One region of the Clostridium sp. CS1-1 genome, then DNA from elsewhere that is predicted to be linked to it. Evidence: predicted binding sites of a transcription regulator. Region 1 holds the regulator's gene; each other region holds the start of a gene.

What was found. Region 1 encodes HrcA, which represses chaperone genes, less so after heat shock. Its sites were predicted from a motif close to TGTTAGCACTCNNNNNNNNNGAGTGCTAACA; they were not measured.
Region 2: htpG (molecular chaperone HtpG) is a predicted target of HrcA. The motif match lies at 6,545-6,575, and genes of this name have one in related genera.
Region 3: groES (co-chaperone GroES) is a predicted target of HrcA. The motif match lies at 4,783-4,813, and genes of this name have one in related genera.

Annotation. Positions count from the first base shown of each region.
Region 1 covers NZ_CM148680.1:4,151,992-4,163,184, reverse strand. Annotated here, with positions in the region: gene lepA (translation elongation factor 4) at 1-441, shown strand, start outside; gene hemW (radical SAM family heme chaperone HemW) at 556-1,713, shown strand; gene hrcA (heat-inducible transcriptional repressor HrcA) at 1,907-2,944, shown strand; gene grpE (nucleotide exchange factor GrpE) at 3,002-3,643, shown strand; gene dnaK (molecular chaperone DnaK) at 3,815-5,668, shown strand; gene dnaJ (molecular chaperone DnaJ) at 5,970-7,136, shown strand; gene prmA (50S ribosomal protein L11 methyltransferase) at 7,260-8,201, shown strand; gene AC0N0V_RS19520 (16S rRNA (uracil(1498)-N(3))-methyltransferase) at 8,507-9,259, shown strand; gene mtaB (tRNA (N(6)-L-threonylcarbamoyladenosine(37)-C(2))-methylthiotransferase MtaB) at 9,259-10,560, shown strand; gene AC0N0V_RS19510 (histidine triad nucleotide-binding protein) at 10,673-11,017, shown strand; gene rpsU (30S ribosomal protein S21) at 11,145-11,193, shown strand, end outside.
Region 2 covers NZ_CM148680.1:1,915,536-1,926,728, reverse strand. Annotated here, with positions in the region: gene AC0N0V_RS08970 (YjjG family noncanonical pyrimidine nucleotidase) at 1-410, opposite strand, end outside; gene AC0N0V_RS08965 (Crp/Fnr family transcriptional regulator) at 640-1,329, shown strand; gene AC0N0V_RS08960 (ankyrin repeat domain-containing protein) at 1,422-2,072, shown strand; gene AC0N0V_RS08955 (AraC family transcriptional regulator) at 2,128-2,985, shown strand; gene AC0N0V_RS08950 (helix-turn-helix domain-containing protein) at 3,136-3,690, opposite strand; gene AC0N0V_RS08945 (LysE family transporter) at 3,807-4,391, shown strand; gene htpG (molecular chaperone HtpG) at 4,607-6,487, opposite strand; gene AC0N0V_RS08935 (HelD family protein) at 6,664-8,874, opposite strand; gene AC0N0V_RS08930 (polysaccharide deacetylase family protein) at 9,260-10,081, opposite strand; gene AC0N0V_RS08925 (hypothetical protein) at 10,308-10,628, shown strand; gene AC0N0V_RS08920 (hypothetical protein) at 10,648-11,193, shown strand, end outside.
Region 3 covers NZ_CM148680.1:4,574,524-4,585,716, forward strand. Annotated here, with positions in the region: gene AC0N0V_RS21700 (prepilin-type N-terminal cleavage/methylation domain-containing protein) at 1-360, opposite strand, end outside; gene AC0N0V_RS21705 (prepilin-type N-terminal cleavage/methylation domain-containing protein) at 533-1,111, opposite strand; gene AC0N0V_RS21710 (type II secretion system protein GspG) at 1,209-1,712, opposite strand; cyclic di-GMP riboswitch class II at 2,074-2,157, opposite strand; gene groL (chaperonin GroEL) at 2,765-4,393, opposite strand; gene groES (co-chaperone GroES) at 4,438-4,722, opposite strand; gene AC0N0V_RS21725 (TIGR01906 family membrane protein) at 5,074-5,703, shown strand; gene AC0N0V_RS21730 (TVP38/TMEM64 family protein) at 5,783-6,508, opposite strand; partial or broken gene AC0N0V_RS21735 (4Fe-4S dicluster domain-containing protein) at 6,707-8,194, opposite strand; gene AC0N0V_RS21740 (DNA-3-methyladenine glycosylase family protein) at 8,495-9,406, opposite strand; gene AC0N0V_RS21745 (C-GCAxxG-C-C family (seleno)protein) at 9,745-10,164, opposite strand; gene gltA (NADPH-dependent glutamate synthase) at 10,278-11,193, opposite strand, start outside.

The sequences.
Region 1 (11,193 bases):
ATTTATGACTTTTTTGATGTATTAAAGTCTAGATCTAAAGGATATGCGTCTTTAGATTATGAATTATCAGGATATAGAGCAGCTGAACTAGTTAAATTAGATATAATGCTAAACGGTGATGTGGTAGACGCCTTATCAATGATAGTTCCGCAGGAAAGAGCTTACGCTAAAGGAAGAGGTATAGCAGAAAAGCTAAAGGAAATTATTCCAAGACAAATGTTTGAAATACCTATTCAAGCAGCAGTTGGTGCAAAAGTTATAGCTAGAGAAACGGTTAAAGCTATGAGAAAAGACGTATTAGCAAAATGCTACGGTGGAGATATATCAAGAAAGAGAAAACTTTTAGAGAAGCAAAAAGAAGGAAAGAAGAGAATGCGTCAGGTTGGAAGTGTAGAAGTTCCACAAGAAGCATTTATGGCAGTTCTAAAGACAGAGGAGTAAAGGTTTCAACGTAAGAAGTTACCTCAGAGCAAGGATTTTAATTTCTAATATATTCTGTATATTAGAAATTAAAAAATTAAGTTTGGTTTGTAGAACAAAAGGAAGGATGTATTTATGCAATTAAGAGAAGATATAATCAAAATTTCTAAAGAATTTGCGTTATACATTCATATTCCATTCTGTAAGCAAAAGTGTTTGTACTGTGATTTTCCATCCTTCTGTGGAAAAGAGGATTCTATGCTAGAATATTCGAAAGTACTAGCAAAGGATATAGAGGAAAGTGCTTTTGGAAGAAAGATAAAGACTATATTCATAGGTGGGGGAACTCCCACCTATTTATCTTTAGAGGCATGGAATAACATTAAGGGTGCAATTGATAAATTGGATAAATCTAAGGATTTAGAGTTCACAGTAGAAGCAAATCCAGGTACCTTTACAGGAGAAAAACTTTTGTTTTTAAAGAATATGGGTGTTAACAGATTGAGTATAGGGCTACAAGCGTGGCAGAATTCTGCTTTAAAAAAGCTTGGTAGAATACACTCAGTTGAGGAATTTGTTGAAAGTTACAAAATGGCAAGAAGCATTGGATTTAATAATATAAATGTTGATTTAATGTTTGGACTTCCTAATCAAAGTTTAGAGGATTGGAAGCAGACTTTAGAAAATATAGTTAAGTTAAATCCAGAGCATATTTCCTGCTATAGTCTTATAATTGAAGAGGGTACACCTTTTTATAAAATGTATAATAATGATGAATTAGAACTTCCAGAAGAAGAATTAGAGAGAAAAATGTACAGCCTTGCTGTAAGTTTATTAGAAAGAAAAGGTTACAATAGATACGAAATATCCAACTTTGCAAAGAGTGGAAAAGAATGCAAGCATAATTTAGTATATTGGAATTTAGAAGAATATATTGGTTGTGGAGTAGGGTCACACTCGTATATGGATGGTTTTAGGTATAGAAAAACTGAAAATATAGAAGAATATATTAGGGAAATAAGGGAAGGAAATAATTTAAGACTTGATATTCATAAAAATTCTATAGAAGATGATATGGAAGAGTTTATGTTTATGGGACTTAGGAAAACTGAGGGAATATCTATTGATGAATTTAATAAAAAGTTTAACAAAGATATTTATTCTATATATGGAGAGACTATACAGAAATATATATGCAACAATATGTTGATTGAAAATAAAAATAAAATATCTTTAAGTTATAGAGGAATAGAGCTATCTAACAGCATAATGTGTGACTTTCTATTGAGGTAGCACATCAGGTTAGTTAGATATCGTGAGAAATTTAAAGAAATCCAAACAATTAGTATTTTAAAGCCATGAAAATTATTTTTAATAGTCAAAAAAGATAGTGCAGTCTATATTGACAAATAAAATGATGAGTGATATTTTTTAATCATAGTGATTAGCACTCAACATGAGTGAGTGCTAATAAAGAGGTGATATTATGGAAATGGATGAAAGAAAAATAAGAATACTTCAGGCAATAATAAATGATTATATAATCACAGCTGAGCCTGTTGGATCCAGAACCATAGCTAAAAAATATGAACTGGGAATAAGTTCAGCTACAATAAGAAATGAAATGGCAGACCTCGAGGAAATGGGATATTTAGAACAACTTCATAGTTCATCAGGGAGAAAACCTTCAAATAAGGGGTATAGGTTATATGTTGATAAATTAATGCAAATACCAATGATTACTCCGGAAGAACAATATCTAATAAAAACTCAAATATTAGATACAGCTTTGTATGAAGTTGACAGAATAATAAAGCAAGCAACGTCTCTTTTATCTGAACTTACTAATTTAACTTGTATAGTTAAGACACCATCTGTGAGTAAAAGTTATATTAAGCATATACAGCTTGTAAATATTGATCTTAATAATGTTTTATTAGTTATAATTACTGATAGTGGCATAATTAAAAATAATGTTATAAGAGTAGGAAACAACGTAAGTTCAGATACATTAGCTAAGTTAAATAATATACTAAATGCTAGATTAAGAAATTTAAATTGTGAACAGATAAATCTTGAGGTTATTAATAACTTAAGAATAGACTTGCAGGGGTATGATGATATATTTAATGCTATTATTCCAGTTTTGCATGAAAGCTTAAATGATGGCAATGTTACAGAAATTTATACTGAGGGAACTACAAACATATTTAATTATCCTGAGTATAAAGATATCGAGAAGGCAAGAGAGTTTTTAGCTCTGTTAAGCAATAAAGACAAAGTATTTGACTTACTTAACAATAATTCAAATGTATCTGTAAAGATAGGGAATGAAAACTTCGTAGAAGGAGCTGCTGATTGTAGTGTTGTCTCTGCAATATATAGTCTTAATAATAGACCAATTGGAGAGATTGGAGTAATCGGACCTACTAGAATGCCTTATTCAAAGGTTATTTCGTTATTAACTAATGTGGTTAGAGAACTTAATTTCATCCTGACACATGGTTACTTTGACGACAAATAAGCTTTAATTAATAATATAACAGCAATATAAAAATACTAGATGGGAGGAAGCGTCTAAATGTTCAACAGCCGTGATAAGAAAGTAGAAGAGCAGAAAGATGTTAAAAAAGGTGCTTGTGAGGAGGAAGTAGATAATACTAGCTCAGCAGAAGCAAGTGAAGATTCAGAACAAGCTGAGGAAACAATGGAGACTAATGATGAGGATAGCTCAGAATTATTAGAAACTTTAGTTCAAGCAATAAAAGAAGAAAACAAAAAGTTAGAAGAAGAAAATAATAAAATTCAAAATGAACTTGAGACATTAAAGGATAGACTTGCAAGAACAGTGGCAGAGTATGATAACTTTAGAAAAAGAACAGCTAAGGAAAAAGAAGGTATTTATACAGATGCCTGTGAGGATGTATTAAAAGAAATGCTTCCGGTACTAGATAACCTTGAAAGAGCGATGTCAGTGGATGGAAACGTGGATGACTTAAAGAAGGGTATAGAAATGACAGTAAAGCAGTTTAACAATGCTTTAGAAAAACTAAATGTTCAAGAAATTTCAACTGACAATGAGTTTGATCCTCATCTCCACAATGCAGTTATGCATATAGATGATGAACAATATGGTAATAATCAAATAGTTGAAGTATTCCAAAAGGGATACAAAAAAGGAGATAAGGTTTTAAGATATAGTATGGTTAAGGTTGCAAATTAGTAAATAAGGTAATTTAAAATTATTAATAGTTTATAATAAAGATTTATTTTGATATAACAGATTTTAACTATTTGTTATTAAGATAGACTTTTAAGTTCTGAATTGTTAAGAAATATAGCGACAACGCTAAAATATAGTATTTTAATTGAGTAAATTTAGGAGGTAATTATAATGGCAAAGGTAATAGGTATTGACTTAGGAACAACTAACTCTTGTGTAGCAGTAATGGAAGGTGGAGACCCAGTTGTTATTCCAAACGCTGAAGGAGCAAGAACAACTCCATCAGTAGTATCCTTCCAAGCTAATGGTGAAAGACTAGTAGGACAGGTGGCAAAAAGACAATCGATCACAAATCCAGATAAAACAATAATTTCTATAAAGAGACATATGGGAACAAACCATAAGACAACTATAGACGGAAAAGATTATACTCCACAAGAAATATCAGCTATGGTACTTCAAAAGATTAAAGCAGATGCAGAAGCATATCTTGGAGAAACTGTAACTCAAGCGGTTATAACAGTTCCAGCTTATTTTAATGATAGTGAAAGACAGGCAACAAAAGATGCTGGAAAAATTGCAGGACTTGAAGTGTTAAGAATAATAAACGAGCCAACAGCTGCATCACTTGCTTACGGTCTTGATAAGATGGATACTAATCAAAAAATATTTGTTTATGACCTAGGTGGTGGTACTTTCGACGTATCAATACTAGAACTTGGTGATGGAGTATTTGAGGTTAAATCTACTAACGGAGATACAAAACTTGGTGGAGATGACTTTGACCAAAAGGTTATGGATCATATAGCTGAAACATTTAAAGCTGAATATGGAATTGATTTAAGAAATGATAAGATGGCACTTCAAAGATTAAAAGAAGCAGCTGAAAAAGCAAAAATTGAGTTATCATCATCAACTCAAACTAATATAAATCTTCCATTTATTACAGCTGATGCAACAGGTCCAAAACATATAGATATGAACTTAACTAGAGCTAAGTTTAATGAGTTAACTCATGATTTAGTTCAAAGAACAATTGAGCCAATGAGAAAGGCATTAAATGATGCTGGACTTTCAATTAATCAAATAGATAAGGTTGTACTTGTTGGTGGTTCTACAAGAATACCTGCAGTACAAGATGCGGTTAAAGAATTTACAGGAAAAGATCCTTCAAAGGGAGTTAACCCAGATGAGTGTGTTGCAGTAGGAGCAGCCATTCAAGCAGGAGTTTTAACAGGAGATGTTAAGGATGTATTACTTCTTGATGTTACTCCATTAACACTTGGTATTGAAACATACGGCGGAGTTGCAACAGCATTAATCCAAAGAAATACAACAATACCAACTAGAAAGAGTCAGGTGTTCTCAACTGCAGCAGACGGTCAGACATCTGTTGAAATTCACGTTGTACAGGGTGAAAGACCAATGGCTGGAGACAATAAGACACTTGGAAGATTTACACTTTCAGGTATAGCACCAGCTCCAAGAGGAATTCCTCAAATAGAAGTTACTTTTGATTTAGATGCTAACGGTATAGTTAACGTATCAGCTAAGGATAAAGGAACTGGAAAAGAAGCGAATATAACAATTACTGCTTCAACTAACTTGTCAGATGAAGAAATCGATAAGGCAGTAAAGGAAGCTGAGAAGTTTGCCGAAGAAGATAAAAAGAGAAAAGAATCTATAGAAGTTAAGAATAATGCTGATCAAGTTGTTTATCAAACTGAAAAGACATTAAAAGATCTTGGAGATAAAGTGTCAGCAGAAGATAAAGCGGCAGTAGAAGAAAAGATTAAGGCTGTTAACGCTGTTAAAGATGGAGATGATCTTGAAGCTATTAAGAAAGCAACAGAAGATTTAACTCAAACATTCTATGGAATTTCATCAAAAATATATCAAGCAGCTAATCCAGAAGGAGCAGCAGGTGCAGGTTTTGACCCAAATAATATGGGGGGAGCCAATGCAGGAGCTAAACAAGATGACAATGTAGTTGATGCTGACTACAAGGTTGAAGATGATAAATAATTTGTAAAATAATTATTCACTATTGGTGTATTCGTAGTGTATAATATATACTTGTGATAATTAAGGGATGGGTTTTACTCTTCCCTTAATTCAAGTAATAGAAAAATATTACTGAATATTTATAGACATTTGAAATGAAGTTAAACATGAATCAGATAGGATTTTAACTCCACCTGATTCTTAGTTGAACAAATACAGGAACTTAGCTATTGAAAAAAGAATTCTTAGGATAAGGTTCTGAGTTAACTGTCAATTGTCAACTGTCAATTGTCAACTAATAATAAATAGGTGGTGAAAAAGGGTGGCAAAAAAGGATTACTATGAACTACTTGGACTAGAAAAAGGCGCAAGTGATGAAGAAATAAAAAAGGCATTTAGGAAGTCTGCACTTAAATACCATCCAGATAGAAACCCAGGCGATAAAGAAGCAGAGGAAAAGTTTAAAGAGCTAAATGAAGCTTATCAGGTACTTTCAGATCCTGAAAAGAGATCTAGATATGACCAATTTGGAACAGCTGATTTTGATGGAAGTGGATTTGGAGGAGGAGCTGGTGGTTTCGACTTCTCAGGGTTTGGTGGATTTGGAGATATATTTGATTCATTCTTTGGTGGTGGATTTAGTGGAGGAAGTAGCAGAAGAAATAGCCCTCAACAAGGAGAAGACCTTGAATATGCACTAAATTTAACTTTTGAGGAAGCGGTTTTCGGAACTGAAAAACAAATTACAATAACAAGAAGTGAGAATTGTGAGAAGTGTCATGGAACTGGCGCTAAAGAAGGAACTCATCCAAAGACTTGTGACAAGTGTGGTGGAGCAGGTCAGATAAGAGTACAAAGAAACACACCACTTGGAAGTTTTGTAAGTATGAGTGCTTGTGATAAGTGCGGTGGTAAGGGAACAATAATTACAGAACCTTGTTCAGAGTGTAAGGGAAAAGGTAAGCAAAGAAAGCAAAGAAAGATAAAAATAAACGTACCTGCAGGTGTTGATACTGGAAATGTAATACCTATAAGAGGACAAGGAGAGCACGGAGTAAATGGAGGCCCTCCAGGAGACTTATATGTAAGTCTTAGAGTTGCAGCACACCCTACCTTCAAGAGAAGGGGCTTTGATATATATATAGACACACATATAAGCTTTGGAAAGGCAACACTAGGAACTGAACTTAAGGTTCCTACTATAGATGGTGATGTTAAGTATGATGTGCCAACAGGAACTCAACCAGGAACTGTATTTAGATTAAAAGGAAAAGGTGTACCGAGAGTTAACGGTCATGGTCGAGGAGATCAGTATGTTAATGTAATAGTAGACATTCCTAAGAATCTAAATTCAAAGCAAAAAGAAGCTCTTATTATGTATATGGAAGCAAGTGGTGAGGTTCAAGAAAAAGTAGCTGTAGATGGAGAAGGTTCTAAAAAATCTTTTGTGAATAAGTTAAAAGATAAGATAGAAGATACTTTTAAATAAAAAAACTTTGTTTCTCTTTTATAGAGAAACAAAGTTTTTTTATAATGAATATGTATTGACAGCGCTGGGCTATAATTATAAAGTAGATTTATTGATAATAATTATATTTTATGGAGGTAAGGAATGGATAAGGAATGGATAGAGGTAGCGGTAGCAACTAGTAGTGAAGCTGTAGAGGCAGTCTCAGGAATATTTTATAATACAAATGTAAAAGGGGTTTCAATAGAAGATCCTGAAGACATAGAATACAAGAAAAAGAATCCTGGTGATTGGGACTATTTTGATGAAACTTTGCTGTTAGTTAAGGATGGAGCAATTGTAAAAGGATATTATAAACAAGATGAGCATCTTGACGAATATTTAAGATACATAAAAGATGGTATTAATAATTTAGAACAGTTTGGTATTGATAAGGGCAAGGGGTTAATTACTGTAACCAAGGTAAATGAAGAAGATTGGGAAAATAATTGGAAGAAGTATTATAAGCCAACTAAGATAGGGGAAATGGTAGTAGTAAAACCAATATGGGAAATTTATGAGCCTAAACAAGAGGAAATAGTTGTAGAGCTTGATCCTGGTATGGCTTTTGGTACAGGAACTCATGAAACTACTAGAATGTGTATTAAGGCTTTAGAAAAATATGTTAGGCCTGAATCTACTGTTTTTGATATAGGAACAGGTTCAGGAATATTAGCTATAACTGCTGCTAAGCTAAAGTCAAAAAAAGTAATTGGTGTAGATTTAGATCCGGTTGCAGTAAAGTCTGCGACAGAGAATGTTAAATACAATAATATTGATAATATAAAAATACTTTATGGAAATCTAATGGAAGTTGTGGAAGGAAAGGCAGATATTGTTATTGCAAATATTATTGCTGATGTAATAATATTTTTAGTTGAAGGGGTTAAAGAATTTATAGCTCCTGGAGGACGTTTCATATCATCAGGAATAATAAAAGATAGAAAAGATGATGTGGTGAAAAAGCTTGAGGAGTCAGGATTTGTAGTTGAAGAAGTAAATACAGACGGAGAATGGGTTTGTATAGTTGCTCAAATACAAAGCTAGACTAACACCCCGGGATATATTAGTAATTCTTCTGCACTATAAATACTTTTAATTCGTCTAAAGCTCGGTTAGAAGAAAAAGCTAAGACCTTCGACAAACTCGCTATCGCTCAGACATGTCGAAGTTCTAAGCTTTTCCTTCTAACCTCACTAAGACTCATAAAAAAGTATTTAAATGTGCTTCAGAATTACTAATATATCCCTCTGTGTAAGTCAAGCTAGAAATTTGAGTATCTATAAAAAATAAGTTGAGGATTAAGAGATGGTAATTAAAGCCTTAATTCTTGAGTATTAGAAGGTGATTTTATGCATAAGTTTTTTGTATCTATAAACAGTATAGATAATAATGTTGCAGTAATCGAGGGTGACGATGTAAAGCATATATACAAGGTTTTAAGGCTTGAAGTTGGGGATAAGGTTAGTATAAATAACTGCAATGGAGAAGAGTTCTTAGGGCAAATAGAAGACATAAATAAAAAGCAGGTTACGGTAAAGATTTTGGAAAGATTAGAGCTTAACAATGAAAGTGCAATAGAAATCTATCTTTTTCAAGGATTACCAAAATCAAGTAAGATGGATTTAATTGCTCAGAAGGCTACTGAACTAGGAGTTAGAGAAATAACGCCTGTGATTACGGAAAGAGTTGTAGTTAAAAGCGAACTTGGAGAATTTAAAAAGTTAGATAGATGGAATAGAATAGTATTAGAAGCTTGCAAGCAGTCTAAGAGAAGCATAATACCAAAGGTTAATACTCCCTTAGAGTTTGAACAATTATTGGGCGTGTTGAAGGGTATGGATTTAGTGGTTGTTCCTTATGAGAATGAAGAAGGATATGGGATAAGGAAAATGATAAGCACTATAGATAATAATAGTGTTAAAAAGGTTGCTATAGTAATAGGACCTGAAGGCGGTTTTGAAGAAGAAGAAATAAACATATTAAAAGAGTTAGGAGCACATATAGTAACACTTGGACCAAGAATACTTAGAACAGAAACAGCAGGATTTATTTGTGCATCATTGATATTATATGAACTAGGAGATTTAGGAGGAATAATTTAATGAAAGTTGCTTTTACTACTTTAGGTTGTAGAGTTAATCAATACGAAACTGAAGCTATGACTGAAAAGTTTATAAAAGAAGGCTACAAAATAGTGCCTTATGAAGAGTATGCAGATGTATATGTTATAAATACATGTACTGTAACAAATATGAGTGATAAAAAGTCCAGACAGATGATAAATAGGGCAAGAAGATTAAATGAAGGTGCTGTAATTGCAGTAGTAGGATGTTATTCTCAAATTGCTCCGGAAGAGGTAGCAAAAATTGAAGGTGTTGATGTAGTACTAGGAACTAAAAATAAAGGGGAGATAGTCTACTGGGTTAATAGAGCTAGAGAAGAAAGAGAACAAGTAATCGAGGTTAGTGATGTACTAAGAAACGATATATTTGAGGACTTAAAAATAGATGAGTATCAAGATAGAACAAGAGCTTTTATAAAAATCCAAGATGGCTGTAATAGATTTTGTTCTTACTGTTTAATTCCCTTTGCAAGAGGAGCTGTATGTAGCAAAGAGCCAGAAAAGATTATAAATGAAGTTAAGGAACTTGCAGCTAATAATTTTAAAGAGATAATCTTGTCTGGAATACATATAGCTTCTTATGGTGCGGATTTAAGTGGAGATGTAAACCTAGTAACTATCCTAGAAGAGATAGATAAAATAGATGGCATAGAGAGAGTAAGGATTGGTTCAATAGATCCTACATTTTTTACTGATGGTGTAATAGAAAGAATTAGTTCGCTTAGAAAGCTATGTCCTCATTTTCATCTTTCACTTCAAAGTGGATGTGATGAAACTTTAAAAAGAATGAACAGAAGGTATACTACTGAAGAATATAAAAAGATAGTAGATTATTTAAGAGAGAATATAAAAAATGTGTCTATTACAACTGATATTATTGCTGGTTTCCCTGGAGAAACAGAAGAAGAATTTAGCGATACATATGAATTTTTGAAAGAAATAAAACTTTCCAAAATGCATATCTTTAAATATAGCCCAAGACAGGGAACGAAAGCAGCCGAAATGAAAAACCAAGTAGATAGTAAGAGTAAAGATGAAAGAAGTAGTAAGCTCATAGAACTAGATAAAATTCAAGAAAAAGAGTTTATGAGTAGATTTATAGGGCAAACTATGGATATATTGTACGAACAAAGACATCATGGTTCGGAAAATGTTTATGAAGGATATACACCTAACTATGTAAAGGTAATAGCAAAGAGTAGTGAAAATATAGAAGGCAAAATTGTAAGCACAAAACTAATAGAAGTAAAAAATGAACTTATTGAAGGGATTATTATATAAAATTTTTCCCACATAGTTGTATAAATTTAAAGAATTCTAAAAAAAATATTTTACCATTAGAAGGATATTTTTATTTAATATTGAATACTATAAATTCAAAGGAGGTGAAATTATGGAAGATTGTATCTTTTGTAAAATAATAAAAGGGGATATACCAGCTACTAAGGTCTATGAAGATGATATAGTACTTAGTTTTAGAGATATAAGTCCAGCTGCTCCTGAACATGTTTTAATAATACCAAAACAACATATTAGTAATCTAAATGAGGTTACTGAGGAAGATTCTAATATAATAGCGCATATTTACATAGTTGCTAAAGAAATAGCTAAAAAATTAGGTATAGATAAAACTGGCTATAGAATAGTTTCAAATTGTGGAGAAGATGGAGGACAGACAGTTCATCACATTCATTTTCACCTATTAGGCGGTAGAACACTTCAGTGGCCACCAGGTTAAAACATGAAATGAAATTGTTGACAGCGTATTATTGTATATTGTATAATATTCAATGTGCTATGCGACCCAGATAAGCTGCGTTTAATTTTTAAAAATTAAATTGAGCTAGCGGAGGGAGGGATAAGATATGTCAGAAATAAGAGTTGGAGAGAATGAAACTTTAGAAAGTGCATTAA
Region 2 (11,193 bases), 2.2 Mb from region 1:
ATAGATTTTCTTATTCTCTTATCCTGAACATCCTTAAGACCATTAGTAACTATTGTAAGTTTATAATCTTTATGCAGACTTTCTACTAGTTCTATACTATCATCATATAAAAATGATGCATTAGCTAAATGCTTCACATATGATTTTGCAAATTCAATCTCATCAAATCCTACATTTAAGCTATCTGATAATCTTTTGAATCTTTCTACCTTTAATTTTTTTTGAGTAATAAGCCCTTTCTCAAATTCTTTCCATATAGCTGTATTTATATCATGGTATATTTTTAAATGATGATTTTCATCATATTCTATATCAAATTCAAGCATAGTATTCTTAAAAGCATCTCTCTCAGATTTTTTAAAATCAAATAAAGTCTCATCTGCATCAAATATTATAATTTCGTATTTCATAATAATTCCTCCTAATATAGTTGATTTTTCTAATTATAACATACAAGCAAGGCCATGTTATACCCACTATCATTTTGTTTTAAAGAATATCCTATCAAGTATTATACAATTTATAAGAGGTAAATTTTTGTACATATATTAATTCCTCATATAATTTACAATACTTTATATATAAATTATAATATTTATATAAATTTTCATATGACATATGTCAGGTTAAGGAGGACTTATGAGAAGAATCTCGAACAATGACCTTTTAAACCATTATATTGCTAATCATAATATAGAAAACATTTTGGATAAAGATATATTAAGGCATGCACAACTTCACTTTTACGAGAATGGCGAATACATATTAGAAGCAGAGACTAATCTTGAATACTACTATTTGCTTGTAGATGGAAAAATCAAAATTTCTTATCTTTTTGAAAACGGTAAATCAATGCTTTTAAAGTTTTATAAGGATTTTAATACTATAGGTGATTTAGAGCTTTTAAAAAACATCCCTATACTTTGTAACATTGATGCAATAGAGGATACATATTTGATAGCAATACCTTCAGATATACTTAGAACAAAATATTTTGATAACCTAAAATTTTTACACCATTTAGTAGACTCTTTAAGTGAAAAACTTTATGCAACCATTAATAATAGCTCATACAACTTTGTATATCCACTCATAAATAGGCTGTCTAGCTATTTAGTTGAGCATATAACAGATAAAAACTATATAATTTTAAATTCATCATTTATAGAAATTTCCCAATTCTTAGGAACAACCTATCGGCACTTAAATAGAACCTTTAAGGAACTTGAATCAGAATCAATTATAAAATGTGAGAATAAGACAATATATATCTTAGATGAGAATAGGCTTCGAAAACTATCTAAAAACTTATATATAAAATCCCTCTAATACTAGAGCACTGTAGAAAACTTGAAATTAAATGGCTGGTATTTTTTACTGTTTAAGTATGCTAAAATATCTATTAACAGGAGGTAAACAATATGAAATTATTTAATAATATATTTTCTCCAAAACCTAAGTCAATTTATAAATTCATTGAAGAAGGCAACATAAATGAAATAAGGGATTATTTGCATGGAACTAAGAATTTAAACTCTGACTTTAAACCTGAAAGCATGCTCTATTATGCTATTGATAATTGCCAGAATAATTACTCTGAAATAATTGAGTTTCTAATAAGTAATGGTGCTAATGTTAACAGTCATCATGGTAAATTCTTAGAAACTCCTCTTCATAGACTTTGTGCAAGGGTAAAACCTCGGATAGATGTAATAACTATGATATTGGAAAAAGGAGCGGACGTTAACGCAATCAACATATCTGGTAAGACTCCTATATTCCACTGTAGCTTTAATTATTCTGTTGAGCTTCTTAATCTTCTTGTAAAATACGGAGCTGATATAAATATAAGGGATAAATACAAAAACACTCTGCTTCACGATGACTATATCAACTGTTTTGATGAAAATTTTGAAGAGTTTTTAAAAGTTCTTCTAAGTCTAGGCTTTAACATAAATTCAACAAACGCTTCTGGATTAACTCCTTTGGATTTTTGTGAAAATGAAAAAATTAAGGGTATTTTTAAAAAATACGGCGGAAATAAAGCACCCCTGTCACCAGGCAGCATTTAAAGACAGGAAAAATAAGTAGAAATCATTTAATATAGAGCTAGAGAGGAGTTGCTTTATGGATTGGCTTAATGCAATGAACAATGCAGTAGAATACATGGAGGCTAACATTACTGAAAAACTTGATATTGAGAAGGTGGCGAAAATTGCCTTATCATCCACGTTTCACTTTCAGCGTATGTATCATATGATAACTGGTGTTACAATTGCTGAATATATACGCAGAAGAAGGCTTACACTCGCTGCACAGGATATTATATCTGGTGAAAAGATCATTAATGTAGCCTATAAATATGGCTATGAAACGCCCGAAGCATTTACAAAAGCTTTTAGGAAAATGCATGGAATGAGCCCGACCGCTGCCCGCGAGCCAGGAGCAAATCTCAAGGCATACCCCAAGCTCTCCTTTCACATTTCAATAAAAGGAGATAAGGATATGAATTATAAGATTGTTGAAAAAAGAAGCTTTACAGTAATAGGTAAGCAAACTAGAATAACTATGGCAAACGAAGAAAACTTTCACCAGGTACCTAAGTTTTGGGACGACTGCATGAAGAATGGTTCATACGAGTGGCTTTCCTCAAAGGCTGGCAAACTAGGTGTCTTAGGCGTAAGTAAGGATTTTGACAAATTTACAAAAGATGAATTTAATTATATGATAGCAGTTGAGGGAATTAAAGACACCCTTCCAAAAGGATATATTTCGGCAACTATACCAGCAGCAACCTGGGCTGTATTTGAATCAGTCGGACCACTGCCTGAAACATTACATGGTCTTCTTCGAAGAATATTCACAGAGTGGTTCCCATCTACAGGATATCAGCATGATTGTGCACCAGAGCTTGAAGTTTTCCCTGTGGGGGATATGTCCTCGTCAGATTACAAATGTGAGATTTGGATCCCTATTAAGAAGTAAAATGAATGAAAAATTCCTACAATAACTAGAAACCCCATTCTACATTGGATTAATTCCATTGCAGAATGGGGTTTCTAGTTATTGTAAAGTAATGGCTAATAGTTTTTCACAATTTCCTACGTAAAGGTTCAATTAATAATAATTAATAATCTAAATTGGATAGTAAATAACCATACTTAGTGAGCAAATTGAATCGCCAATATTTTTATAAGCGTGAATACTGTCTGCCCTAAACCGTATAGAATTGCCCGTTGTTACAGTAAAATCTTCACCATTTATACTTACAACAAGCTTACCAGAAAATACAGTGATGAATTCCTGTGTGCCTTGCTGGTGAGCCTCTGTAGATAGATAACCTTCAGTCTCAATCTCGAGAGAATACATTTCAAACCGCCTTTCACTGTCAAATGGGAATACGGGAAATATTCTAATCCTGCCGTTATCCTCCACAAGTGGCTGCACCTCAGACTTATCTACGATTTCAAAGTCAGATTCCGGCATACTCATAAGTTCGGTACATGATATTTTAAGCCCATTTGCAATCTTCCATACCGTTGACACAGTGGGGTTTACTTCACACCGTTCAATCTGTCCGAGCATACTTTTGCTTACACTTGTAAGCTTTGAGACATTGTCAAGACTAAGCTTCTTTTCCTCACGAAATCTTTTTAAGTTTTCAGCAATAATAGCATTAAGTTTATCCAAAATTTACCTCCATTCTATTGACAGTATACTGTACAAATGGTATTATTATACTGCACAACACAATATATTGTTCTTTTTGTGTATTATACCATACAATAATTAGGAGGTAAATGTCTATGCCGAATTTTCCAGCATTTTTATCCTATGTCCTTGTTTCAAATCTTTCACCTGGACCAAATAGTATTATATCAATGTCAAATGCCGGCCGATACGGATTTAAGAAGAGCATTATGTTTAATGTAGGCATATTCTTTGGAGTCTTCATTATAACTGCTCTGTGTAGCGCTTTCAGCATGGCCCTTTACAACTTTATTCCATCATTCAAACCAATTATGTCCTGCATTGGAGCTGCTTATATGTTATGGCTTGCATGGAAAACCTACAACAGCAAATCTCTTAGCGAGGACAAACCTCAAAAACGTACAAATACATTTTTATTCGGTCTACTTTTACAGTTCATCAATCCAAATGTTATTCTTTATGGCATTACAACTGTTTCAACATTTATAGTACCATACTACAAATCTATGCTCATGCTTACAGTATTTTCTGTAATTCTTGCTTCTATTGGATTTGTAGCAACCTGCTGCTGGTCATTGTTTGGCTCTGTATTTCAAAAATTTCTTACAAAAAATGATAAAGCCGTTAATGTTGTTATGTCTCTATTGCTTGTCTATTGTGCAGTTTCATTATTCCTTTAATTAGCATCTATTTTTTAGTATATTCCTAAGTTCCATTAAATCGGAAATCTCATATCCTATTCTATTTACAATTACTATATTCTCAAGGTATTTCACTATAAAATGGTGCATTTTCCTTTCCCTTAAAATAAATATATACTATAAATTACTCAGTAGGTATTTACAATAATTAAAAGCCACTTCCAAGATTAACTTTACTTGAAAGTGGCTTTTAATTATTTCATTATTTTACAGATATTATTTGTAAATTCTACAGGATCATTTATTGTTAGCCCTTCGATAAGCAGTGCTTGATTATATAATATATCTGTGTAAAGCTTTAGCTTATCCTTATCATTTTCGTAAGCTTCCTTCAATGACTTAAACACATCATGATTTACATTTATCTCTAAAACCTTATCTGCTTTTATGTTTTGATTATTAGGCATAGAGCTTAATATTTTCTCCATTTCAATTGTAACTTCACCCTCGTTTGATAAACATACTGGATGATTCTTTAGCCTTTTTGAAGCTCTAACATCTTTAACTTTATCTGATAAGATGTTTTTCATATTTTCAAACAGTTCCTTACTCTCATTATTCTGTTCATTAGATGAATTTTCATTTTCATCATTTTCTATACCTAAATCACCGCTTGATACATTTTTGAATTCCTTACCTTTATAATTCATTATCATTCTTATAGCAAACTCATCAACATCATCAGTAAAGTATAAAATTTCATATCCTTTATCTAGTACTAGTTCTGTCTGTGGCAGTTTCTCGATTCTTTCTTTTGATTCCCCTGCTGCATAGTAGATGTATTTTTGTTCTTCAGGCATTCTTGAAACATATTCATCTATAGTAACCATCTTCTTCTCTTTTGATGAATAAAACATTAGTAAGTCTTGTAGAACTTCTTTATTGCTTCCGAAGTCGCTATACACACCAAACTTTAATTGTCTTCCAAAAGACTCATAGAACTCTTCATACTTTTCTCTTTCATTTTTTAATAAGTTTTCTAATTCACTTTTTATTTTGTTCTTTATGTTTTTAGCAATAAGCTTTAATTGCCTATCATGTTGTAATATTTCTCTAGATATATTAAGAGATAAATCTTCTGAATCTACTATACCCTTTACGAAGCTAAAATAATCAGGTAATAAATCTGCACACTTATTCATAATTAAAACACCGTTTGAATATAACTCTAAGCCTTTTTCGTACTCTTTTGTATAGAAATCAAATGGAGTTTTTTCTGGAATAAATAAAATTGCATTATAACTTACAGCTCCATCAACACTAAAGTGAATATGTTTTATTGGTTTATCAAACCCATAGTGTTTCTCAGAATAGAAGTTTTCATAATCTTCCTTTGTAAGCTCGTTTTTATTCTTTCTCCATATAGGAACCATGCTGTTTACAACTTGTTCCTCTGTGTAGTCTTCGTATTCACTTTCGCTGCCCTCTTTTAGTCTATTTCTAGTTATATCCATTTTTATTGGGTATCTGATAAAATCAGAGTATTTTTTAACAATAGATTTTAGTCTATACTCTTGTAAGTATTCATCAAAATTTTCTTCTTCTGTATTTTCTTTTATCTTTAATATAATATCTGTACCAAAGGAGTCTTTTTTACATGGTTCAATGGTATAGCCCTCTACCCCTTTAGATTCCCACTTGTAAGCTTCGTCACTTCCAAAGGCTCTACTTATAACAGTAACAGTATCAGCTACCATAAATGCAGAGTAGAAACCTACGCCAAACTGACCAATTATATCATATCCATCTTTTAATTCATTTTCTTTCTTGAATTTCAAAGATCCACTTTTCGCTATAACTCCAAGATGCTCATCAAGTTCCTCTCTCGTCATTCCTATACCAGTATCAGAAATTTTGAGCATTCTGCTTTCCTTATCAGGTATTACTCTAATATAGTAATTATCTTTATCAAAGCTCAAAGAATCGTCTGTTAATGCCTTGTAATAAATTTTATCAATTGCATCACTAGCATTAGAAATTATCTCTCTTAAAAAAATCTCCCTATGAGTGTAAATTGAATTAATCATTAAATCTAGCAGTCTTTTAGACTCTGCTTTAAACTGTTTTGTTTCCATGACAATTTCCCCTTTCGTAAAAAACTACGCATGCATATTATTTTATATTTTAATACTTATTAGCACTCTCGGCCGCCGAGTGCTAGCTCTTAACTTTTATATAACATAATTTTAATTTCATGTCAAGGTACCGTTCAGCTGGCAAGTGGCAAGTCAATATATTTTATTATGAGAATTTAGTCAATAAATTCACTCTTCTCACCCGTATAATATAAAACCAATTGATGCAACGCTCTTGTGCAAGCTATATAAATAAGCCTTTTATCAAAATCACTTGTATAGTTTTCTTTAGACACATTATACATAAGCACCACATCAAACTCCAAGCCCTTCGCCAGATAGGAAGGTATAACCAGCACCGAATTTTTATTTTCATAGCTATTATCATCTAAAATCTTTATATCAATAGTACTACTTAGTCTATCTTTTATACACTTTGCCTCTTTTTCACTCTTGCATATTATGGCTATAGACTTATAGCCCATCCCATAAAATTTAGCTATATCTTCGCATATTGATTTATTGAGTTCATCTAAATCATTATTGTATTTAACCTCAGGAGCTGCCTCATGTCTTTCAAAGGATACAAGTTCCTGTTTATTACTAAGCAGTCTTTGATTAAATGCATTAATTTCAAAGGAGGACCTGTAGCTTTTATTTAAGGTAAGCTTTACCGACTTTGTTTTATTTAGTATATCCTCTACATGGTCGTATAAACTCTTATCGCCCTGTTTTTCAAGAGTTTGGTTAAAATCACCTAGCACAGTATATCTTGCTGCTTTAAATAAAATTTTAAAAATATGATAATGCATAGGATAATAATCTTGTGCCTCATCTATTACTACTTGTTTGATTTCGCCAAATTTTTCATTGCCGCCTAACCTAAGCTTAGTATATAAAAGTGCAGCAGCATCCTCATGGGATATAACTCCCATACTAAGATTTTTATTTGTTTCAAATATAATTCTATCAATATTATGTGGCATATCTATACCTTTAGATAACCTTGAAAATAAATTCTTATCTTTAAATAGCATTTTATATAAGTCCAAATGATTTACTTCCGTAAAGCTGTGTATATACCCCATAAGCCTATTAGCTTCCTTGATAGCTATAAGTCTGCTGAAGGATTTTATCTCTAGTATATGGTTTTCAGTTGTTTGCTCCACAATCTTTTCAATCAATTGGAGCCTTTCCTTCCTTAATGGATGAACCTTGTTTAATATCATACCCTCTATTCTTTTTAGCCTTTTAGCTATAGGCATATTAATCTTGTTATTGAGAAATGTACTTTTTAACTCTTGTGCCTTTTCAATTATTTTCCCATTATAATATACATCTTTAAAAGGAACCAATTTTCTCTCATAGTATTTGAGTAGCCTATCAAGTATTTCTACAAATTCATTAGATCCCTTGAATTTTATACTCTCGAGGCTTAAATCAATTTCATCACTATCTTGAAGCCGAATGAGGCATTCCATTTGGTCTTGCCTTTTTTCTCCTTGAATAAAATCATCGAAGGTCAACTGCTTTACATTTTCCTCGCCAAGCTCAGGAAGTACATCAGAAATATACTTGCTAAATATGGAGTTTGGAGAAATTATTATGATATTATTTACACTTAGTTTTGAGTTCAAGCCTTCATAAAGCAAAAAGGCTATTCTATGAAGTGCAATAGATGTCTTCCCACTTCCAGCAACACCCTGAACGATTAATAGATCATTTTCAGTGTCTCTTATGATAATATCTTGCTCCTTTTGAATAGTTTCAACTATACTTTTCATCTTAGCGGAAGAGTTTCTACCTAAAACCTCCTGCAGTATTTCATCATTTATTCTTATGCTGCTGTCAAAAAAATATTTAAGTTTTGAGTCTTCAATTTTGTATTGTCTTTTTAGTAAAACATCACCATAAATCATCCCTACTGTAGATTTATAACTTCCTTTTCCCAGTTCATTTCTATAGAATATGCTGGATATAGGAGCTCTCCAATCATACACATATATATCATCAGTTCTTTCATCCATCAAATTATACAATCCAACATAAATCTTTTCTACGTCACCAATCCCCCCTTCTACAAAATCAAATCTTCCAAAATAAGGAGACTTAAACATCCTTTTATACCTATCAATTCGTTTTTCTGTACTTGTATAAGTTCTTGTTTCTATATTAGCTTCATTTAAATACTGATTCATTTCTGGTATTCCATCAAAATCCTCCGAAGAATGTGCACTTTCTTCCCACATTTCTCTTCTTGAAGCTATAACCTTACGAAGTTTAGAATTTAGAGACTCTTCCTCTTTTTTAAGTTCATTTTTAATAATAGATTGAGTTTTTTCAAGATTCATCAATTCTTCTTTCTGACTTTCTTTAAAATTAGACATTCTATCACTCTCCTATATTTTATAAAATCTCTTGACATCATCACCAACTTTATGCTATCATTACAATGTAAATTTGATTTATAATGATAGAATGGTTATTTTTGTGCGCAATTTTTAATTATACTCTTAATATTTAACTTTGTAAAGTCTAAAACAAAAGCTGTGGTTTAAAATCACAGCTTTTTTATACTACTCGCTTGGTAAATTGCCCTTATTTCTCAATAAATTTAGTGAGGCTATTTCAGAATGTATAGATATATATTCTGGAATAGCCTCTTTTCTATAATATAATTAAAACTCCAACTTTATTTTTCAAAAACACTACATTAAAACTTTTCGTACACTATATTCATTTTAGATATTCGCTTCCCATTCATAGCCCTTCTTATAAGCTTGGTGAAATATTTAATAGCTCAGACACTTTAACAAACGTATAGTCCGCCGACTTCAAATATTGTATTATTTCAGGAAGTGCTGTTATCGTGTTAGATAGATTTTCTCTTTTTCCACTAGCACAATGCTGGAGAACTATTCCTCCTGGTCTTGTTTCCTTCTTCACAATATAAGTTATCATCTTTGGAGGAGTACCCAACCAGTCAAGTGAATCGACAGACCAATCAATAACTTTATATCCCATATCGCCAATTTTTTGTAAAACTTTCTTATCAGCAGCCCCATAAGGAGGTCGTACTATAGACGGACGATACCCCAGTAAGCTAAATAGTGTATCTTCTGTTTTTTTAATCTCATATATAATTTGATCAGGTCCCAGTCTACCCAAATCAGCATGGTCCCAAGAATGATTTCCAATAGCGTGACCTTCTTTTGCTATCCTCTTTATAATTTCTTTATTAGCTTCTGCTCTATTACCTACTATAAAAAAGGTTGCTTTTATATTATTTTTCTTTAAAATATCTAAAATTTGAGGAGTAAAAACTGTATCAGGACCATCATCAAAAGTTAGCGCTACTTCTTTTTTAGTATTAGTGCCTTCATAATACACGATATTTCCAAGCTTCGGACTATGGTCTGGCCTTCTATTTTTATATTCTGGACCATTATTAAGTTGAGGTAATGGTTTATTTTTTAGTAATTGAACTGTATTTGAAAAGCTCGCTTGTTTTCTCATACTATAAATACCTGAAACTACAACAAAACACACTAAAACTGTTATTAGCGATCTTGTAAACCCATGTTTATGAATCATTTTCACAATCTCCTTTGCATAGCTAATTCTTAAAATTCTATTAATATTATGTGTTTGTTTCAATCTTATTATTTTCACAAAGGCATAGTTCTAGCTTTATTGAATAAGTTAGTGTCATTATGAAATTACTATTAAGAACATTTCACACAATTTCACACAATTATTTAATACTTACACCACAAAGATTATCTATAATTAAATTAACCTAAAGAACGAGGTGATAAAATTGAAGAAAAGATTTTTATTAGGGTTAATAAACATATTTGCTATATCGACACTATTATTTGCTGGATGTTCTAATAGTGGAAAGGATGCACGTAACTTGAATGCTGGAAATAACACACAGCAAGCCTTAAACACTTTAACTAATGGTAACAATCCCACTATAAAGAAGGATTCAAAAAACATTGCTGACAGTGATTTAATAAATTCTGCCAGTGAAGACTCTCCTACTCAACTAACTTCAGTGGACGCTCAGTCTGAGAATCTAAGTTCAGATGAGATAGATTCACTGCTAGATGATAACAGTAACTTAAATATTAATTAATTTTAAGGAGGAAAATAAAATGAAAAAATTCATGTCAATTTTACTTACTCTCTCTCTAATTGCAGGACCATCAACAATTGCCTTTGCAGCTGGAACTGATACCGCTGGCACTACTCAAACTACAACAAATTCTCAGAGTACAACTCTTACTCCTGAGCAGAAACAAGCAAGAGATGCATACTTAAAGGTACATTTTAATGATATGAATCAGCTTACATCTCTCAGACAACAGACAAAAGAAGCCGAAAATGCAAATAATGCTGCTACAAAACAAATAAAGGATAAGATTAAGACAAAAACTACACTAAGTAAAGATACTGTATCTAAATTTAAGGATTTAGCTGGTCAGAGAAAAACCTTAATAGACCAAGCAAAGCAGTTACATGCACAGATAGCTTCTTTAAAGAGCCAACACAAGGATGCTGTTAGCGCAAAAGATGTAGCTAAAGCGAATAATATTAAACAACAAATACAAGATTTAACTAACCAGGTAAAAGATTTAAAGATTAAAGATGATGCAATTAAGACACAGATTGCACCTTTAAAGGATCAGCTAAAGGCCATG
Region 3 (11,193 bases), 420 kb from region 1:
ATAATTATATTGACTCTCTTCAGCTCCGGAATTGAAAGGATTTGTAGGCCATTTTTCTAAATAAGGACCATTCCATCCATTAACCCCTGTTATGCTGTTATCACTTGGACTTGTTAAGTAGCACTCCTTATTTGTTTGCCCAATATTAATTATACGAGGCCATTCACCTGTATCTCCATAGTAATGCAATGTTGCTGCTTCCACTGCCTTACAGTCTCCAACCAGCCTGCTAACTTTACTTTTTTCAATTGCTTTAAAAGCATTTGGTGCGACTACCGCTGCTAGTATTGCTATTATTGCTATTACTACTAACAATTCCACCAATGTAAATCCTTTTTTTATTTTAATCTTATTTAACATAATTGCCCCCCAATTTAAATTATCCCAGTTACTTAGCTTAGATTTATTTACATATTCAAAAATTAGTGCATTAAAATTAATGCACTAACTTTCAACTAATATACTTTAAGTACTTTAGAATTAAACTTTTTCGTATGTTAGCTTTATAGCCGCCTTACCTTTACTTGCAAACTTAGAATCCGTAATCACTACCTCTTACCAAAAGCAATAATACCTCGCCATTTTGTTGCCCATCTTCATCAGTCCCCTCGGCTATTAAAGCTTTTTCTGCTTCTGTAGGAACTTTTGAAGCAGTGTCATTGGCGCTCAAGGCTGTTATGCCTATATATACACCAGAGCTAACCGTCTTTCCATTTCTATTTTGATTACTTTGCCATAGATTCCAGTCATATTTACCTCCCCAAGGGGTCTTATCTGGCCATTTATCAAGATATGGACCATTCCAGTTATTCGTGATGGCGTCTTTCTGATTTGTGCTCAAACCTGAATTAGCTAATGCACCATCCTTAGTCATAAACCCTGGATCAATCCCTCTATTTACATCAGGTGGAAAGAACCCCATATCTGAATAGTAAGCTAACGCTGCAGATCTAAGAGCTTTAGCATCTGACTTAGCTCTGGATATCTTTGATTTTTCAATAGCCTTAAAGGCATTAGGCGCTACCACCGCCGCTAGTATAGCTATTATAGCAATCACCACTAACAATTCTACTAAAGTAAATCCTTTTTTATTATACATACTAAATTTCATAATTCCCCTCTTACTGCTTACTTATAAACCAACATTAACTTAACACAACTTGAACTAAGTTAAACGAATGTTAAAAAACTAAGATTTAGTTTTAATACTATTGTTCAGAAATGACTAAATATACTGTAGTTCCTGATGATCTTACAATACCTGTAGTATTAGTTGAGCTTCCACCGTCTAAATCAGCTTCTAATTTTAGTACAGCTGCACTATTCACATTTTCTAACTTTAATGATTTTGTACTACTAGTTAATCCATACGTAGAGGTTCCATCAGCACCACTAACAAAATTATAGTCTCCTCCCCAAGGATCTGTACTCTTCCACTTCTCCATATATGGGCCATTCCAACCTGGGAACCCTGTTGGATCGGTTACGAATCCACTTACAGCGGCACTATTACCTGGCCAACTACCAGTATCTGAATAAAAACTTAATGCTGCTGTCTTAACTGCCCTAAAATCAGACTCTGCTGCTGATACCTTACTCTTTTCAATTGCCTTAAAGGCATTTGGTGCTACCACTGCTGCTAGTATTGCTATTATTGCTATAACTACTAATAATTCTACCAATGTGAAACCTTTTTTTACAGCTTGTTTCATTTTCAATAAAACCCCTTCCTTTCAATAAGAACTTATTTATTATTTATGTAATAAAGATTTTACTGCTAAAATCTCTATTTCCTAATTAAGCAGTTACTAAAATAATTATCGTAAAATATTTTTTATTCATTAGCTATTACTTATTGGAAACTTTGCACTATGTTTACATACCAACAATAAACACTATTAATCATAAAGCATGTTACTTTACTCTCCCAACAATGGAATCACTAAAAGTTAGTAATTAAGTTTATTATATTATTATATTCTTAATAATATATAAACAGGCATGTCCTTAAAACTAATTGTAAAAATTACCATTTTACATTAAAATAAAACCCTATATCCATAAAACTATTACGAATATAGGGGTCGGTTGCATCACTTACTCCATACATGCAAGATGCCCAAATAAAGCATGTACTTCTTTGTTTCCCTTAAACTACTATTTATAATATACTAAATTTATTTTATCATCCATATATTATTAATTCAATATAAATTTACAATTACTGTAATATTAAATTGAAATATTGAGTATAGTCATAAAAATAATGTATCAATAAAATTATAAATACTTTTAACCATGGTATCATAAGTGTCAACAAAAGCCACTAGTAAAATAGTTCTGAAAATGCATTTAATTAATTTGTATTAGTTCTTGACGAAGCATATATAGAAAATAATAAATTTTTTTATTGTCTGAGCGTTAGCGAGTTTAAAAAAATTTATTATTTTCTACATATGCAAGTCTTAGAACTAAACAAATTAATTAACAGCATCGAAGAGCTGTTTTACTAGTGGCTTTTGTTCTATGCTCTTTACAAAGCTAAAAACGCCATGTGCAAAACACATGACGTTTTAATTTAACCTGACTAACTTGTCGTAGACCTCCCACGCACTCTGTAAAAGCGATTTGCACCAAATCAAAGACTTGGGTTCTCTGCTTTTCTTTAAGCGGGAGATCAACGCCAAGTAAGCCATGCATTCGCAGCTCTAAAATTCAGATGGGGTAAAAGAACCCCCATCTGAATTAAGATCTTGCTTCAATCTTAGTACATTCCGTCCATACCCATTCCTGGAGCCCCTGGCATTGGAGCAGCATTCTTTTCTGGAATATCAACTACTGCAGCTTCAGTAGTTAAGAATGTTGCAGCTACTGATGCAGCATTTTGAAGTGCTGATCTTGTAACCTTAGTTGGATCAACGATACCAACTTTTAACATGTTTACATATTTATCATGTAAAGCATCATATCCTACTCCAACTTCACTGTTTCTAACTTTATCAATTATTACTGAACCTTCAACACCAGCATTTGTAGCTATTTGTCTTACTGGTTCTTCTAAAGCCTTTCTGATTATATCAATACCAACTTTGATATCTATAACGTCAGAAGTTAACTCAGATACTTGTGGAATTACGTTAATGTAAGCTGTTCCACCACCAGCAACTATACCTTCTTCAACAGCTGCTTTTGTAGCTGCTAAAGCATCTTCTATTCTTAATTTTTTCTCTTTTAATTCAGTTTCAGTTGCAGCTCCAACTTTAACTACAGCTACTCCTCCTGCAAGCTTTGCAAGTCTTTCTTGTAGTTTTTCTCTATCAAATTCAGATGTAGTATCTTCTATTTGTCTCTTTATCTGAGCTACTCTGTCATGAATTTCGTCCTTGTTACCTTTTCCATTTACTATTGTAGTATTCTCTTTTGAAACCTTAACTGAATCTGCTCTTCCAAGCATTTCTATTGTAGTATCTTTTAAGTCTCTTCCCAATTCTTCTGAAATTACTTGACCGCCAGTAAGTATAGCTATATCTTGAAGCATTTCTTTTCTTCTGTCACCAAATCCTGGAGCCTTTACTCCTATACAAGTAAATGTTCCTCTTAATTTGTTAAGAACTAAAGTAGGTAATGCTTCCCCTTCTATATCTTCAGCGATTATTAATAACTTTCTACCTTGTTGAACTATTTGCTCAAGTACTGGTAATATATCTTGAATATTTGATATTTTCTTATCTGTAATTAAGATATAGGCATCATCTATTACAGCTTCCATCTTTTCTGTATCTGTTACCATGTATGCACTTACATATCCTCTATCAAATTGCATACCTTCAACAACATCAAGTTCAGTTCCCATGGATTTTGATTCTTCAACGGTGATAACACCTTCGTTACCTACCTTTTCCATAGCATCTGATATAAGCTTACCAATTTCTTCGTCACCAGCTGAGTTTGCAGCAACTCTAGCTATATCTTCTTTTCCTTCAACAGGTCTTGAATTCTTTTTTATTTCTTCAACTGCTTTTTCTACAGCCATTTTTATACCTTGTCTTATAAGCATTGGATTAGCTCCAGCTGTAACATTTTTTAATCCTTCTCTTATAATTGCTTGTGCAAGTAATGTAGCTGTAGTTGTTCCATCTCCCGCTACATCATTTGTCTTTGTTGCAACTTCTTTAACTAATTGAGCTCCCATATTTTCATATGGATCTTCTAATTCTATTTCTCTTGCTATTGTAACACCATCATTTGTTATAAGTGGTGAACCAAATTTCTTATCTAATACAACGTTTCTTCCCTTTGGTCCTAGTGTAACTTTAACAGTATTAGCAAGTCTATCTACACCTGCCTGCATTGATCTTCTAGCTTCTTCGCTAAATAAAATACTCTTTGCCATTAGAAAACCTCCTCTAAATCCTTATGTTATTACACGATATTTTACTATTCAACTACTGCTAATATATCATCTTGTTTTAAGATAGTGTATTCTTCACCATCTATTTTCACTTCTGTTCCAGCATATTTGGAGAATAGAACTTTGTCTGAAACCTTAACTTCCATTTTGATTTCTTTACCGTCAATTACTCCTCCTGGTCCTACTGCTACAACTTCAGCCTCTTGTGGCTTCTCCTTAGCAGTTCCTGCTAATAAAATTCCACTCTTTGTAGTTTCCTCTGCTTCAATTCTTTTGATAACTACTCTGTCTCCAAGTGGTCTAATTCTCATTTAAACCCCTCCTTAAAATTACTTAATATATTTATTTTAATTTATTTATTATACTTTTCTTGTTAGCACTCATTACTCTTGAGTGCTAATACAATTATTATATTAATGAATTATATTTACATTATCAAATTCGGATTTCATACTTAATGTATTGTTTAAACTGAAATAACTCAATTTATTGTGCTCTAAGTATATTTCTCTCCGTATTTCTAACAATTACACTAATATAATATTTATTTAGTACTTTTTTACACAAAAACACACTTTTATATTATTATCTATTTATGTGGATAAAATACAATAAAAATAAACTTTTTATTCTAAAATTTTTTAAAAGGAATGATCTTGAAGATGAAAAACACTATTAAATTTGTATTAACTATCTTTATGACAATATTTATTACTATGCTTTCCGTTAAGATTACTTTGAACTTTAGATCTATTTATTATCTTGACATAACTAACCTAAATATAGAAAAATACACACCCTTAAATAGAGAGCAAATGAAATCTACTTATGATTATCTAATAGACTATGTAAATAACGCTAACTCAAAGGAGTTTAAAATTCCTTTACTTCCATCCTCAAAACAGGGTATTATCCATTTTGAAGAAGTTAGGAATTTATTTATGAAGCTTAACTATTTGTTCTACTTGTCCATTTTATTTATTATATACGGAATATACTATATGAAAAAGGAAAAAGACTTTTCTCCTTTAAATTGGTGTTCTTATCTTCTTTTGTTTGGATGCTTATTCCTTGGCATAGTATTTAGCATAAATTTTGATAAGTCTTTTACATTCTTTCACAAATTATTTTTTAACAATGACTATTGGCTTTTTGATCCTAAGATAGATCCTGTTATTAACATTCTGCCACAAGAATTCTTTTTTCACTGTGCTATACTTATTGTAACATTAATAGTATTAAGTAGTTTATCACTTAGGATTATATTTAAAAAGTTAAGTTTTACTCGATAAACTTATAAACAGAGTTCTTAAATTAAGAATCGAGAGTTGACAATCAATCTTCTTTGCCAATTCTCGATTATCCACAATATTATTCTTCATCATTTGTGGGTGTATCTCTAACTATACTTCTTATTATTTTTTCTCCCTTAAATACTCCTAAAATAAATAACAATATGGCAAGAATAGCAATGGTAATAAGTACGCCATGATTTTTAGTGTCTATCTTTGCTCCAAAATATGCAGACATAACAATCCCTGGAATCCTTCCAAGTGTTGAATATATGATAAAATTTTTGAAGGTTATGTCAGATATTCCACATATGTAAGCTAAAACATCTTTAGGTATACCCGGAATTAGGTATAATAAAAACACCACATAGTTTACACTTCCCATTTTTAGTACTCTTTCAAAAAACTTCAAGTCTTTTTTGGATATTATTTTATTTATTAAAGGTTTCCCATAAAACTTGGATATACTATACACAACCATACTTCCAGTTGTAATACCTAAAAGGGATAGAAGGCTTCCCAAAGCAGTTCCATAAATATACCCACCTGCAATTTGAATAACTTCTCCTGGAATAAAAAATGCAACTACTTGAAGAATTTGAAGAATAAAAAAAGCCAAAACACTATAATCTCCATAAGACATAATTATATGTTTTACTTTTCCCGGACTCTTAAGTATATAGAAATATTTGTGATAGTATTCATAAGCTATAAAAATTAAAATAACGAAAGTAATTCCAAGAACCAAATGTGCCTTGTATTCATGTAATTTACTTCGAAATTCTTCTACAAATTTTTTCCCCATATTTTCACCTTAACTCTCAAATCATTTGATAATTATATTTCTTAATATAGTATCAACTGAATCCCTTAAAGTAAACATGTAAATTAACTTTATATATAAAATCTCTAAATTTATCCGATGATTACTCGCTCTAATATTCTACTATACAAAAAGGCAGTCTTTAGATTGAATTTAATCTAAAGACTGCCTGCTTTTAAATTATCTTTCTAAATTTACACCTTCAAATTTATTTAAGTTATCATTTGAAAGCACAGACTTTTTAGGAGATTGTCCGCTAAATTTATTAAGCTGTGGCTTTGATTTCATAATAGAAACCATTGTAGCTGGTCCTCCTATACATCCACCTTCACACATCATACCTTCTATAAAGTTTCCTTGAAGTCTTCCTGATTTAGCCATTGTCATAGCTTTCTTTATTTCGTCCATGCCGCTAACTTTAACAGGATTAAATTCTACTCCTACACCTTTTTCACTTACATAATTTTGTATAGCTGCAGTTAACCCACCGCCTTGAGCAAAACCTCTTCCAAATACAGAAGCATCATCTATAGCTATATCTTCACAATTTTCAGGATCTATTTCAAAAGCTGCCATCATAGCTGATATTTCTTCAAAAGTTAAAACATAATCTATTGCATCTTGTAATGTAGGTCTTAAAATTTCACTTTTCTTAGCTGTACATGGTCCTACGAAAACAACTAATGCATCTTTATCAAATTTTTTAATCATTCTTCCTGCTGCAATCATTGGAGATACTGTACCTGAAATTCTCTCCGCTTGATCTGGGAATTTCTTTTCTATATAATTCATAAATCCTGGACATCATGAGTTGGCCATATATTTATCTCCGCTCTCCATTCTCTCAACAAATTCATCACTTTCATGAACAGTTACAGCATCTGCTCCACAAGCTGCCTCAACCATATCCTCAAAACCTAATTTTTTAAAGGCATCTTTAACTTGTCCAACTGTTACCTTTGGTCCAAATTGTCCAGTTATTGCTGGAGCTACCACTGCATATACTTTTTTATTATTTACCAATGTCCTAGTAACCTCAGTGATATAGCTTCTATCTGATACTGCTCCGAATGGGCAACCCGCCATACATGCTCCACAATTTATACAATCTTCATTGTTTATTACTGCTATCTTATTTTCAGGATTAATATCTAGTGCCCCTGTAGGACAAGATCTCTTACAAGGTCTCATTACCTCTGCAACAGCATTATATGGGCATGCTTTCTTACACATTCCACACTCTTTACAAAGTTCTTGATTTATATAAGCTCTTCCAGCTACTCTAGCTACAGCATTTGCTGGACATACTTCCATACACTTATGTTCTATACAACCCCTACAAGCTTCTGTTACAGTATATTTATCTATAGGACATTTATCACAAGCTGCTTCTAATATAAACACCATTTGATTTTTATCTTCAATTTCAGTTAACTTTGAATTTATACCATTATTTGGAGAATAACCTGATGCGAGAACTGCTCTTTCATACACAATTGCTCTTTCCTTATAAACACAGCATCTATACTCAGCCTTGTCCCCTTCGATTATATTGTAAGGAATCTTTTCTAATTCCTCTTTATTTAATCTATTTTCCTTAGTCAAAGTGGCCACTTCTTTTAACACTAAATGTTTAAGTTTTTTTAATTGAGTTTCAAAAGTTATCATTTTGTTTCTCCCTTCAGTTACTAAATAATCTATTAATTCATATTAAAGTACTACTAAATATCAAATTAGCAAGTACCGTCAATTTCCATCTTAATCACATTCTATCGATAGACATTTTTTTCACATAACACTAACTTTGTCGATACATAGAAAAAACTTAGAACTATATTAGTTTTATAATACAGTTCTAAATTATTGCTCATATTACTTTCTTATACATTATAACAGATTATTATTTTAAATGTAACAGCTTTTTATTGGTAAAATAATTTAGCAAAATTCTGCAAAATCAAACAATATTTATTCGACATTTATATTATTTTCCCTTGCATAATAAAATAAATATTGCTGAGCAAATCCTGATAACTCTTCAAACTTATTTACTCCAAAATCTCTTATCTTCTTTAGCGAAACATCTGGGGCTAAATAAAAATGCTGCATAGCTCTTTTCACCCATACATCTACAGGAAATGCTAAATATTTCTGCATTGAAAAGAGCATTATACAATCAGCTACCTTTGGGCCTATTCCCATAAACTTCTGTAATTCTTTATGACAGACATCATCTTTCTGTGATTTAATCCACTGAATATCATAAGTTTCGTCATATCCTTCTTTAGCAGCTATCTTATTAGAATATATCTTATTAACAGTATCTCTAATATACTTAGCTCTAAATCCAGTTCCGCATTTTTCAAGCTCTTCTTCTGATGCTTCACTTAGTTTTTCTATACTTGGAAAAGTATAATATTTGTTTCCCTTATACTCTAACTCTTCTCCCCACTGAGCGCTTATCCTTTCAATAGCTCTTCTTATCATTGGTATTCTATTGTTTGAAGATATTATAAAGGATACAATAAGTTCAAAAGGATCTTGTTTTAAAAGTCTTATCCCGCAGCCAAATTGTACTGCCTCTTTTAAAAGCGGATCTTCACTTAAGACTTTTTTTATCTCACTATAATCTCTCTTTAAATCCAAATAGTCTTCCCATATGCTTTCAAATTCCTGAACAGTAGTATTGTATAAAAATACATCACTACCTCTCTTTTCAACCTCTATAACCTTTCCAAAAGCAACACCTATGTAATTCCCATTCTCCTGCCTATGCCACCTAAAACACTGACCGCAATCAAATATATGCCCAAGCTCAAAACTTTCTACACCTTTTACTAACACTCCATCTTCAAAACGTTCTACAGTTTTAAAATCCATTTAACATCAACTCCTTTTAACCTATGTCTAACTGCTCTAATACCACATCTACTTTAATTTTTTGTTCCTTTGTATACAGAATAGTATGTTTATAGATAACTAAACTAGAAATTTGACTTATCCGAAGAGGCATAATACCAATTTGAAGGTAGATTTAAATATTTTTTTAGTAGTCTTAGCGAAGGATTTATGAAAAGCTTAGAATCTTAGATTGTTTGAGTGTAGCGAGTTTTCTAAGATTCTTGGTTTTTCATTAATCCTGAGCTTTAGACTACTTAAAAGTATTTAACGTACTGAAAATTGGTATTATGTTTCGGAGGATAAGTCAACTTTCGGTATTATTTATCTACACTCTCACTTTTCTCTCTTATAACAATATCATCTAATACCTCTGCTGCAGCATAAATTATTCCACTACATCTTACATCATCATTTCTGTACATTTCTTTTAAAGACTTACAATTACTACTTTGAAGCTTTTCCTCAAACTTTTTAAAAAACTCTTGGGAAAGTAGCTTTATATAATCACTTTCATGGGCTCTTTCCTTTGTAAAAATAATACCCAAAATAGCTAAGGCTCCAGTTGCTGCACCACATGTGCTTTCAATACCCATTCCCCCGCCAAAGGCTGCCATCGTCTTTAATGTATTCTTATCTAAATTTAAACCATACTCCTCATTAGCAGCATAAGCCATAGTCTCAGCACAATTTAAATCATACTCCTCACTGTAATACTTTTTAACTTTATCTAATAACATACTATATCACCCCTTATTATCTTATATTTTCATAAATTATACACTATTACACTAATTTTTTCTATTTAAAAAGACTGCATTAAGCTTCAACTTAACACAGTCTTTTTATGAGATTATTGTTTACTTAAGAATTCATCTATAGCTGCAGCAGCCTTTTTACCTGCTCCCATAGCAAGTATTACTGTAGCTGCTCCTGTTACAGCATCTCCGCCAGCATAAACTGCTTGTTTCGAAGTTAATCCTGTTTCCTCTTGCGCTACTATGCACTTATGTTTATTTATTTCTAATCCTTTTGTAGTAGATGATATTAGTGGATTTGGTGATGTTCCAAGGGACATAATAACTGTATCTACATCCATTATGAACTCTGAACCTTCAACTACAACAGGTTTTCTTCTTCCTGAGGCATCTGGCTCTCCAAGCTCCATTCTTACACATTTCATTCCTTTAACCCAACCATTTTCGTCTCCAATGATTTCTGTTGGATTTGTAAGTACATCCATTATTACGCCTTCTTCTTTTGCATGGTGTACTTCTTCAACTCTTGCTGGAAGTTCTGCTTCTGATCTTCTATAAACTATATGAACTTCTGCTCCAAGTCTTAATGCAGTTCTAGCAGCATCCATTGCAACGTTTCCGCCGCCGACTACTGCTACCTTTGTACCTACTCTTATAGGCGTATCAAAGTCATCTTTAAATGCCTTCATTAGGTTGTTTCTTGTTAAGAATTCATTTGCTGAAGATACTCCATTTAAGTTTTCTCCTGGTATTCCCATAAACTTAGGAAGACCTGCACCTGAACCTATAAATATAGCATCAAAGCCTTCTTCTTCCATAAGTTGATCTATTGTAACTGTTCTTCCTACAATTACGTTGGTTTCTATTTTAACACCAAGTTTCTTAACGTTTTCAACTTCGTGTTTAACTACAGTATCCTTCGGAAGTCTAAACTCTGGTATTCCGTAAACTAAAACTCCACCTGCCTCATGTAATGCTTCAAATATAGTTACATCGTAACCAAGCTTAGCC